4 regions of the Agrobacterium sp. A3-95 genome follow, and region 1 is predicted to be linked to each of the others. Evidence: predicted binding sites of a transcription regulator. Region 1 holds the regulator's gene; each other region holds the start of a gene.

What was found. The regulator LexA, encoded in region 1, represses DNA repair genes until DNA is damaged. The targets are predictions, from matches to a motif close to TGTTCNNNNTGTGTTCNG.
Region 2: the regulator LexA is predicted to act here: its motif matches at 834-851, upstream of dnaE (DNA polymerase III subunit alpha).
Region 3: the regulator LexA is predicted to act here: its motif matches at 1,248-1,265, upstream of ACQZ5Y_RS26995 (LexA family protein).
Region 4: the regulator LexA is predicted to act here: its motif matches at 1,097-1,114, upstream of recA (recombinase RecA).

What each region holds. Positions count from the first base shown of each region.
Region 1 is NZ_JBNWDR010000009.1:231,151-233,352, reverse strand. Features, by position in the region: gene ACQZ5Y_RS22185 (VOC family protein) at 1-416, opposite strand, end outside; gene lexA (transcriptional repressor LexA) at 627-1,349, shown strand; gene ACQZ5Y_RS22175 (glutathione S-transferase family protein) at 1,789-2,202, shown strand, end outside.
Region 2 is NZ_JBNWDR010000009.1:115,916-118,117, forward strand. Features, by position in the region: gene ACQZ5Y_RS21615 (ABC transporter ATP-binding protein) at 1-580, shown strand, start outside; gene dnaE (DNA polymerase III subunit alpha) at 1,064-2,202, shown strand, end outside.
Region 3 is NZ_JBNWDR010000016.1:16,936-19,137, reverse strand. Features, by position in the region: gene ACQZ5Y_RS27010 (helix-turn-helix domain-containing protein) at 1-47, shown strand, start outside; gene ACQZ5Y_RS27005 (hypothetical protein) at 385-780, shown strand; gene ACQZ5Y_RS27000 (hypothetical protein) at 774-1,121, opposite strand; gene ACQZ5Y_RS26995 (LexA family protein) at 1,297-1,728, shown strand; gene ACQZ5Y_RS26990 (Y-family DNA polymerase) at 1,725-2,202, shown strand, end outside.
Region 4 is NZ_JBNWDR010000004.1:69,074-71,275, forward strand. Features, by position in the region: gene ACQZ5Y_RS12625 (PfkB family carbohydrate kinase) at 1-926, opposite strand, end outside; gene recA (recombinase RecA) at 1,173-2,202, shown strand, end outside.

The DNA.
Region 1 (2,202 bases):
AGCCGGAACGCCGCCTCGCCTTGCGAGCCATCCGGCATCCGAACAGGCCGCGAAAACTCGAAAACATCGCCCGCCGAAAGGCCGGCTGCCCGAAACCGCTCATGGTCAACCAAGGCGTCTTCAGTCCTGGCGACAAGAGCCGAAAAACCCTCCTGCCCGTCCCGTTGCCGGAAGGCCACATCCCTGCCGGTGAACACATCACCCCTCTCTATTGAGGCATTATATTTAGCCGGATCAGCAATTGCGAGCGGCTCCAGATAGGTGCCGTCGGCGAAAAATACGCAGGCATTTTGGGTGCCGAAAGGATGCAGAGCCTCCGGCGCAACCGTAAAGCCAAGACTGACGAGGCGCTTCACGGCGACGCCTATGACTTCCACGGGCAAAACGAGATGGTCAACGCTATAGGGTTTCGTCATGACATGTATCCTGCTGGCCTTCCGCCCGGAGCATGCCGGGACGGTTTCGACCGCACAAAAGCACAATTGCGTGCTATGAGGCAAATCATCACAGCAACAGATGGCACCTTCACGAAATTTTAGGGGATTGCAGAACACATATGGAACATATAGTGTTCGTTCTGTATTTGTTTCACGACTTCCACTACGATTCTAAAGGGTGTTTTCCTCATGCTCACGCGCAAACAGCAGGAATTGCTTCTCTTCATTCATGAACGAATGAAAGAGTCCGGCGTGCCGCCCTCCTTCGATGAAATGAAGGACGCACTCGATCTTGCTTCGAAATCCGGCATCCACCGCCTGATAACCGCTCTCGAAGAGCGCGGGTTCATTCGTCGGCTACCGAATAGAGCTCGGGCGCTGGAAGTCATCAAGCTGCCAGAGGCTTATACGCCGGGTGCAAGGCCGCAGCGCGGCTTTTCGCCGAGCGTTATCGAAGGCAGCCTTGGCAAGCCCAAAATGCCGGAACCGGCCCCTGCCCCCAAGACGCCGGCCAATGATCTGGGCGGGGCTGTCACCGTGCCGGTCATGGGCCGCATCGCTGCGGGCGTGCCGATTTCCGCCATCCAGAACAACACCCATGATGTGGCCGTGCCAGTAGACATGCTTGGCACGGGCGAACATTACGCGCTTGAGGTCAAGGGTGATTCGATGATCGAGGCCGGCATTTTCGACGGCGACACAGTCATCATCCGCAACGGCAACACTGCCAATCCCGGGGACATCGTTGTGGCTCTGGTGGATGACGAGGAAGCCACGCTGAAGCGCTTCCGCCGCAAGGGTGCCTCCATTGCGCTCGAGGCGGCAAACCCAGCCTATGAGACCCGTATCTTCGGGCCCGACCGGGTGAAAATTCAGGGCAAGCTGGTTGGGCTGATCCGCCGCTACCATTGATCTTATCGAACCGAACGTATTCACTTTACAATAGGCGTCATCGTGAAGATGGCGCCTATATCGGGTTTGGCTGTTTCCAAACGTGGCGTGCTTTTGCGGGTGCACGAGGATATGCGCCATTCAGCCTATGCGCGTTGCCCTTTCTAAACTGAGTTCCTGCTCCATAAAGATGCTTCGGTTTCGCTACGGGCGTGGTGGCGAATGGGCTGCTCGCTGTAATTGTCGAAGCGATCACATCCGCTGTTTTTTAGCGACGTTGTTCTGTCGTGTTGCGCAGTCAGTTTTAGTGGTCACCAAAGGGTGACTTGTCGCAAGGCGCGCTCTCAGCGACCCCACATCACCATTCATCAACGTCGTTTATGGGAGCCATGGATAATTTTCGATATTCCGTGAACGCTTGGCAGGTGTAGAAATACGCGTCATATCCGGGAGATACGCCATGTACGATCTTTATATAGCCAACAAGAACTATTCTTCATGGTCGCTGCGGCCGTGGGTATTGATGCGCACGCTCGGTATCGCCTTTGATGAAAAGCTCATTCCGTTCGGCGAAGGCGTCTCCTTCTCCTCCTTTTCGCCGACGGGCAAGGTGCCCTGCCTAGTCGACGAGGGTATGACGGTTTGGGAAACGCTTTCGATCGTCGAATATCTTGCTGAAAGACACCAGGGCGTCTGGGCAAGCGACAAGCATGCAAGGGCCTGGTCGCGTTCGGCCGCAAGTGAGATGCATGCCGGCTTTTCCTCGCTGCGCAATCTCTATCCCATGTCGGTGGGCATTCGGGTCAAACCAAGGGGCGGCGATGCCGGGCTTAAAGCCGATATAAAGCGGATCGATGCATTGTGGAGCGAGGGT
Region 2 (2,202 bases), 120 kb from region 1:
TGGTGAGATGGTGGCGCTTGTTGCCCCCTCGGGTACCGGCAAATCCACGCTGTTGCATCTCGCTGGGCTTCTCGAACATCCGGATGCTGGCGAGGTCTTCATCAATGACGCGCCCTGCAATGGTCTGCCGGATGAAAAGCGCACGGCGATCCGCCGCAGCGACATCGGTTTTGTCTACCAGTTCCATCATCTGCTGCCGGAGTTCACGGCGGTGGAGAATGTGATGATGCCGCAGCTCATCGCCGGTTTGACGCAGGGCGAGGCCCGCAAGCGTGCGAGCGCGCTGCTCGATTACATGCGGGTCGGCCATCGCGGCGAACATCGCCCTGCTGAGCTTTCCGGCGGTGAACAGCAACGTGTGGCGATCGCGCGTGCCGTTGCCAACGCACCGCTCCTGCTTCTCGCCGACGAGCCGACCGGCAATCTCGATCCCGAGACCGCGCATTACGTGTTCGATGCGCTGGAAGCGCTGGTGCGCCAGTCCGGCCTTGCCGCACTGATCGCCACCCATAATCACGAGCTTGCCAACCGCATGGACCGCCGCGTGACGCTTGCAGACGGCAAGATCGTAGACTTCTGATCGTGATGCAGTAAGGCGACCATAGCGCCGCCTTTGCGATCTTTTCTGCGGCTGAGTCTGTCTACGTTCAGGTTTCCCGCGAAGCCACTCGTCCTTCCACAATTGAATTTTCACGAACCCGGAGGTGTTTTTGCCTCCGGGTTTTTTTGCTTTGGAGTCAGTGGCTTGCCATTCACGAAGGTGGAACCGCAGCCGATTCTGCCGCGTTAGCAAGGAGACTATCAATAAAAGCCTGTTGACAATCGAACAAAATGAGAACAAAGTTAGAACATAACGAGTAAGGAGAGACCAATGACTGATTTCATCCGTGACGTTGCCGCTTTCGCCTCCATCGCTGTGTTCGTCGCCAGCTTTTCGGTGATCCTCACTGCCCTGTGAAGGGCACACCGGCGCAGAAGCCTGTATAGACGCCGAAAGGCGGTGGACTTTGAAGGCCGAAAATCGGAAAATCGCCCCCTCGATTCAGAATGACAGGATGACGATATGGGCGAGACGGTTACGCGTGGAGAGACCTCTGGCGAAACGCTGAAAACACCCGGTTTCGTCCATCTGCGGGTTCACTCCGCTTACTCCCTGCTTGAGGGGGCTTTACCCCTCAAGAAAATCATGTCCAAGGCCGTTGCAGACGGCCAGCCGGCCATAGCCATTACCGACACCAACAATCTTTTCGTCGCGCTGGAGTTTTCCGAAAAGGCGCGTGATGAGGGCTTGCAGCCGATTATCGGCTGTCAGGTGTCGATCGACATGCAGGATGCGGTGGATGATCGCCGCAATCACAACAGCCACCTTGCCAAGCTTCCAGCCATCGTGCTGCTCGCGGCTGATGCCGGAGGGTACGAGCGGCTGGTGGACCTTATCAGCCGCGCCTATCTGGAGGGCGAAAGCGGTGGCCAGTCCGTGCATATTACCCGTGCATGGCTGGAGGAGGCCTCCAATGCCGGGCTGATCGTGCTGACGGGTGCCTCCGGTGGTCCGGTGGATATGGCTCTGAAGGAAGGGCATACGGCGCAGGCGAGAGAACGCCTGCTGGCGCTGAAATCACTCTTCGGTGACAAGCTTTATATCGAATTGCAGCGTCAGTCCGGTTTCGACCGCGTCCATGAGCGGCGTATGATTGGACTTGCTTATGAACATGATATTCCGCTGGTCGCCACCAACGAGGCCTTCTTCCCTTCGAGGGCCGATTATGAGGCGCATGATGCATTGATGGCGGTGGCGCATAACGCCATCGTTTCGGATGACAGCCGGTTCCGCCTGACCCCCGACCATTATATGAAAAGCCGTGAGGAGATGGCGGAGCTGTTTGCCGACCTTCCGGAGGCACTGGAAAACACCGTCGAAATCGCAATGCGGTGTTCTTATGTGCTGAAGAAGCGTGGGCCGATCCTGCCGCGCTTCACCGGTGCCAGCGACGATCCCGAAGCGGCGCAACGGGCAGAGGCCGAAGAGCTTCGCCGTCAGGCCGTCGAAGGTCTTGATCTTCGCCTCGCGGCCCTCGGCATGGCACCTGGCTACACAGAGCAGGAATATCGCGACAGGCTGGATTTCGAGCTTGGCGTCATCGAACGCATGGGTTTTCCCGGTTACTTCCTGATCGTTGCGGACTTCATCAAATGGGCGAA
Region 3 (2,202 bases), on a different contig from region 1:
CGGTCGGAACGCAGAAAAGGAATGGCGCGGCGAAAGCCGCGCCATGACACTCAGCGGGTTGGCTTTGGTTTCCGCCGCGCGCCGGCCGCTTTGGCGATCAGCCGGCGCTCACGCGGCGTCCTTTCCCGCCCGTCTGGCGAAGACATCGCTTGGATCGATCGGCGCCAGTCCGAGATCCGAGAAGGACAATGAAGAACATCGGAGCTTTCAGCATAGCGCCGCCCCTCCTTCAGGGGCGGGAAAGCGGGAATTCTCGACACGGTTTTGACGGAAGAAGGGAAGCCGCAGGAGGCTTAGCATAGCGCCGCGAAGCGGAAGCCGGGACCGACCTCCCCCGGCAAAACCGTTCCGCAAAATTCGACAGTGACAGGAAAGGTGATCCCAATGGCAAATGCATTTGATCAGGCGCTGCAGAAGGCAACAGGCGGATATCCCGCTGACAGGCTGATCGTCACCAAGAACGTGGACAACGAACCCGAAGTCTGCATGTTCGTCCTCGATGCTGACAATCAGCTGCTCCGAGTTTCCTATGGCCCGAAAGGTGAGATCAGGTTTCAGACGGACCAACTGGATGACCTGCTTTTTTCGCGTCAGCTCTTGGAACTGATCGCGAAAATGCAGGTTCTCGCTGACCGTAAATGGAGACAGATCCAACGCCATTGGGTAGAGGACAAGGCGACGTGGGAGGGGTTTGAGCATCTTTTGGACGCTCCGAACGCGCCAGAGGTGATTGGCTTCGACGATCCTGTCGTCAGGAAAGGCAGCGACCGGATTCAGTGAAGCGAAGGCGCTGGCTCCTGCAGCAGCTTTACCATCTGCCTCACAACCGTTCGCAGCTTCCTCCAGTCGCGTAGATCGCCTTCGTTCACGCGCTCTTGGATCGCGGTCAGGATCCATCCGACGCAGGCGATATCGTCTGCAGCGCGATACTCATCCGATCGATGAAAACAAGCGATGATGCGAGGGCGCGCGCCTTCCTCAGTCTTCGGGATCTTCGAGACCAGGTCCTGCGCTTCTCGATAGGCCCTTGCCACGCGCTTGAGGTCGTCCGGCCCGGCTTGGGTAATCATGCCGACGGTCCACATCAGGGTATTTGAAAGGTGCTCCACTTCGTCAGTCATGGTGATCCTCGTCCTCTCCACTGTGACAGTGCCCCGAAAAGCTAACACCTTGCCGACACTCGCGTTAGCTGCAGATCTGCAGATTAGGATCGCGTAATCTTCTATCTTGATTTTTGACGCCCCATGTGTTCCCTATTTGTTCCTTTCGCTACCAGTCGTGAAAGGATCGAATTGAATGCTCGCCGGCCTGAAAATCGAGGCGGAAGTCTATGTGCCTCTCATGCTCCACGGGTTATGCGCCGGCTTTCCATCACCCGCAGATGACTACATCGAAGAATCGATTGACCTCACAAAGCTCCTGATCCGGAACCCGCCGGCGACGTTCTTGTGGAAGGTCGACGGCAACTCGATGCGAGACGCGGGAATCTTCCATGGGGATCTGATCGTGGTCGACCGAAGCGTGCGGCCGGTTGATGGCGATATTGTCGTGGCGACCGTGCACGGCGAGCGATCCTTGAAGCGGCTGCGCATGACGGGTGGTCGTTCGCGGCTGATGTTTGAGAATGCGGATATGCCGCTGTTCGACCTTCCGGAGATCGCGGAAGTCGAGATCTGGGGTGTCGCACTTTGCAACGTCCATTGGCTGCGACCGAGGAAGCAGGGATGACCTCATTCGCACTGATTGACGGCAACTCATTCTATTGCTCTTGCGAGCGCGTCTTTGACCCTGCCATCGCAAAGCGGCCGGTGATTGTTCTGTCCAACAACGACGGATGCGCCGTTGCCAGAACGGCGGAGGCCAAGGCGCTCGGCATTGGCATGGGCGAACCCTACTTCAAGATCCGCGATCTCTGTCGTGACAATGATGTAGCGGTCTACTCCAGCAACTACACCCTTTATGGCGACATGAGCGCCAGGCTGAATGCGATCTATCGGCAATGGTCTCGGGATGTTGAGGTCTATTCGATCGATGAAAGCTTTTTGGATATGACCGACATCAGGCCCGCCGATCGCGTCGCCTACGGCCGCGATCTTCGGTCCACGGTTCAGCAATGGACCGGGATCCCGACCTGTGTCGGCATTGGCCCGAGCAAGACACTGGCGAAGTTCGCAAACCACGTTGCAAAGAAGAACCCGGAGC
Region 4 (2,202 bases), on a different contig from region 1:
GCCTTGGGGACAAGCCCCAACATGGTCTCGACACTGTCTTTTGACAGGTCTTGGGCGGTGGCGAAAGGCGATTGCACGGTGATGGCGGCCGCCGCGGCACCCAGTCGCAGGGCCTCAGTGATGGTTTTGCCCTCCGTAATCGCGGCGAGATAACCGGAGGCCATGGCGTCTCCGGCGCCGGTTACGTCTTTCACCTCGCGGATGATGGGTGGGTGGAGGCTTGCGGTTTGCGTCGCGTTGAAGGCTACCACTTCGCTTGCGCCACGGGTGATGACGCCGCCGGCAAGGCCTGCCCTGCGGAGAATGCCCGGCCAGTCGCGAACATTGTCTGCCGTCTGTCCCGTCAGCGCGCGCGCCTCTGCCTCGTTCATGAAGAGAATGTCGATATCGGCGAGCATGTCCTTCAGCTTCACCGCCTTGGCGGGCGAAATGGCGATGGCCGCGAGCGGCTTTTGGCAGGCGCGGGCAATGAGACCGAGCGCCTTCAACGTATCCTCCGGCAGATTGGCATCGCAAAGCAGAAGGTCGCTCGCGGTAATCGCGTCACGCACCGCGCGAACTTTGAGGCGGCGCGGCGAAAACAGCTTGTAAAGGTCCATATCCGCAAGTGCGATGACAAGATTGCCGTCGCGCTCCAGAATGGCGGTGTAGCTTGGCGTGCGGCGATCGAGGAAAACGAAGGGCGTATCTTCCACGCCCGCCTGCCTTGCTGCCTCCGCCACCGCTTCGCCGGTCACGTCGCCGCCGCGCGGTGCGATGATACGGACGGCAAAACCGAGCCGGGAAAGATTGCGCGCCGCATTGAAACCGCCGCCGCCAGCCTCTTCCATCCATGAGCCAGGATTGCTGGCGCCGGGCGCCGTTTCAGTCTCGATCATGCCGCGCCTGTCTATATGCGCGCCGCCCAGAACGAGTATTTTCTTCACGCTTGTGTTTCCCTCTTTCGCGGATGGAAAAGGTGGACGATTCGCCCCAATCTTTTGTTTGTTCCCCTTCACATCCGGTCCGCAGCGATAGGCCGGACACGGAAAAACGAAAGCAGAACAAACCACTTATCGCTATTTGTTTTCAATATGCTGGCTGCGCCTTGCGATATGAGAACAAATAGAGTACATCCTATTTCCATACTGCTTCATTGCCTGTGCGGCTTCAATAACTTAAAGGTGGATCGGATGGCACAAAATTCTTTGCGTCTCGTAGAGGATAAATCGGTGGATAAAAGCAAGGCACTGGAAGCGGCGCTCTCCCAGATCGAACGGTCGTTCGGCAAGGGATCGATCATGAAGCTCGGTTCCAATGAAAACGTGGTTGAAGTAGAGACCATTTCGACGGGTTCTCTCAGCCTGGATATAGCGCTCGGTATCGGCGGCCTGCCGAAGGGGCGTATCGTTGAGATTTACGGCCCGGAAAGCTCCGGTAAGACGACGCTTGCGTTGCAGACGATCGCGGAAGCCCAGAAAAAGGGCGGCATCTGCGCCTTCGTGGATGCCGAGCACGCGCTCGATCCGGTCTATGCCCGCAAGCTCGGTGTGGATTTGCAGAACCTTCTGATCTCGCAGCCGGATACGGGTGAGCAGGCGCTTGAAATCACCGATACGCTGGTGCGCTCCGGTGCCGTCGACATTCTGGTCGTGGACTCGGTTGCGGCGCTGACGCCGCGTGCCGAAATCGAAGGCGAGATGGGTGACAGCCTGCCGGGCCTTCAGGCACGTCTGATGAGCCAGGCGCTGCGCAAGCTGACCGCCTCGATCTCCAAGTCGAAGTGCATGGTGATCTTCATCAATCAAATCCGCATGAAGATCGGCGTCATGTTCGGTTCGCCGGAAACGACGACGGGCGGTAATGCGCTTAAATTCTACGCCTCGGTGCGTCTCGACATTCGCCGTATCGGCGCCGTCAAGGAGCGTGAAGAGGTTGTCGGCAACCAGACCCGCGTCAAGGTCGTCAAGAACAAGATGGCACCGCCTTTCAAGCAGGTGGAATTCGACATCATGTATGGCGAAGGCGTTTCCAAGACCGGCGAGCTTGTCGATCTCGGCGTGAAAGCCGGTATCGTCGAGAAATCCGGTGCATGGTTCTCCTATAACAGCCAGCGTTTGGGGCAGGGGCGTGAAAATGCCAAGACCTTCCTGCGCGACAATCCGGAAATGGCAAGCGAGATCGAACTGGCGCTGCGCCAGAACGCTGGTCTGATCGCCGATC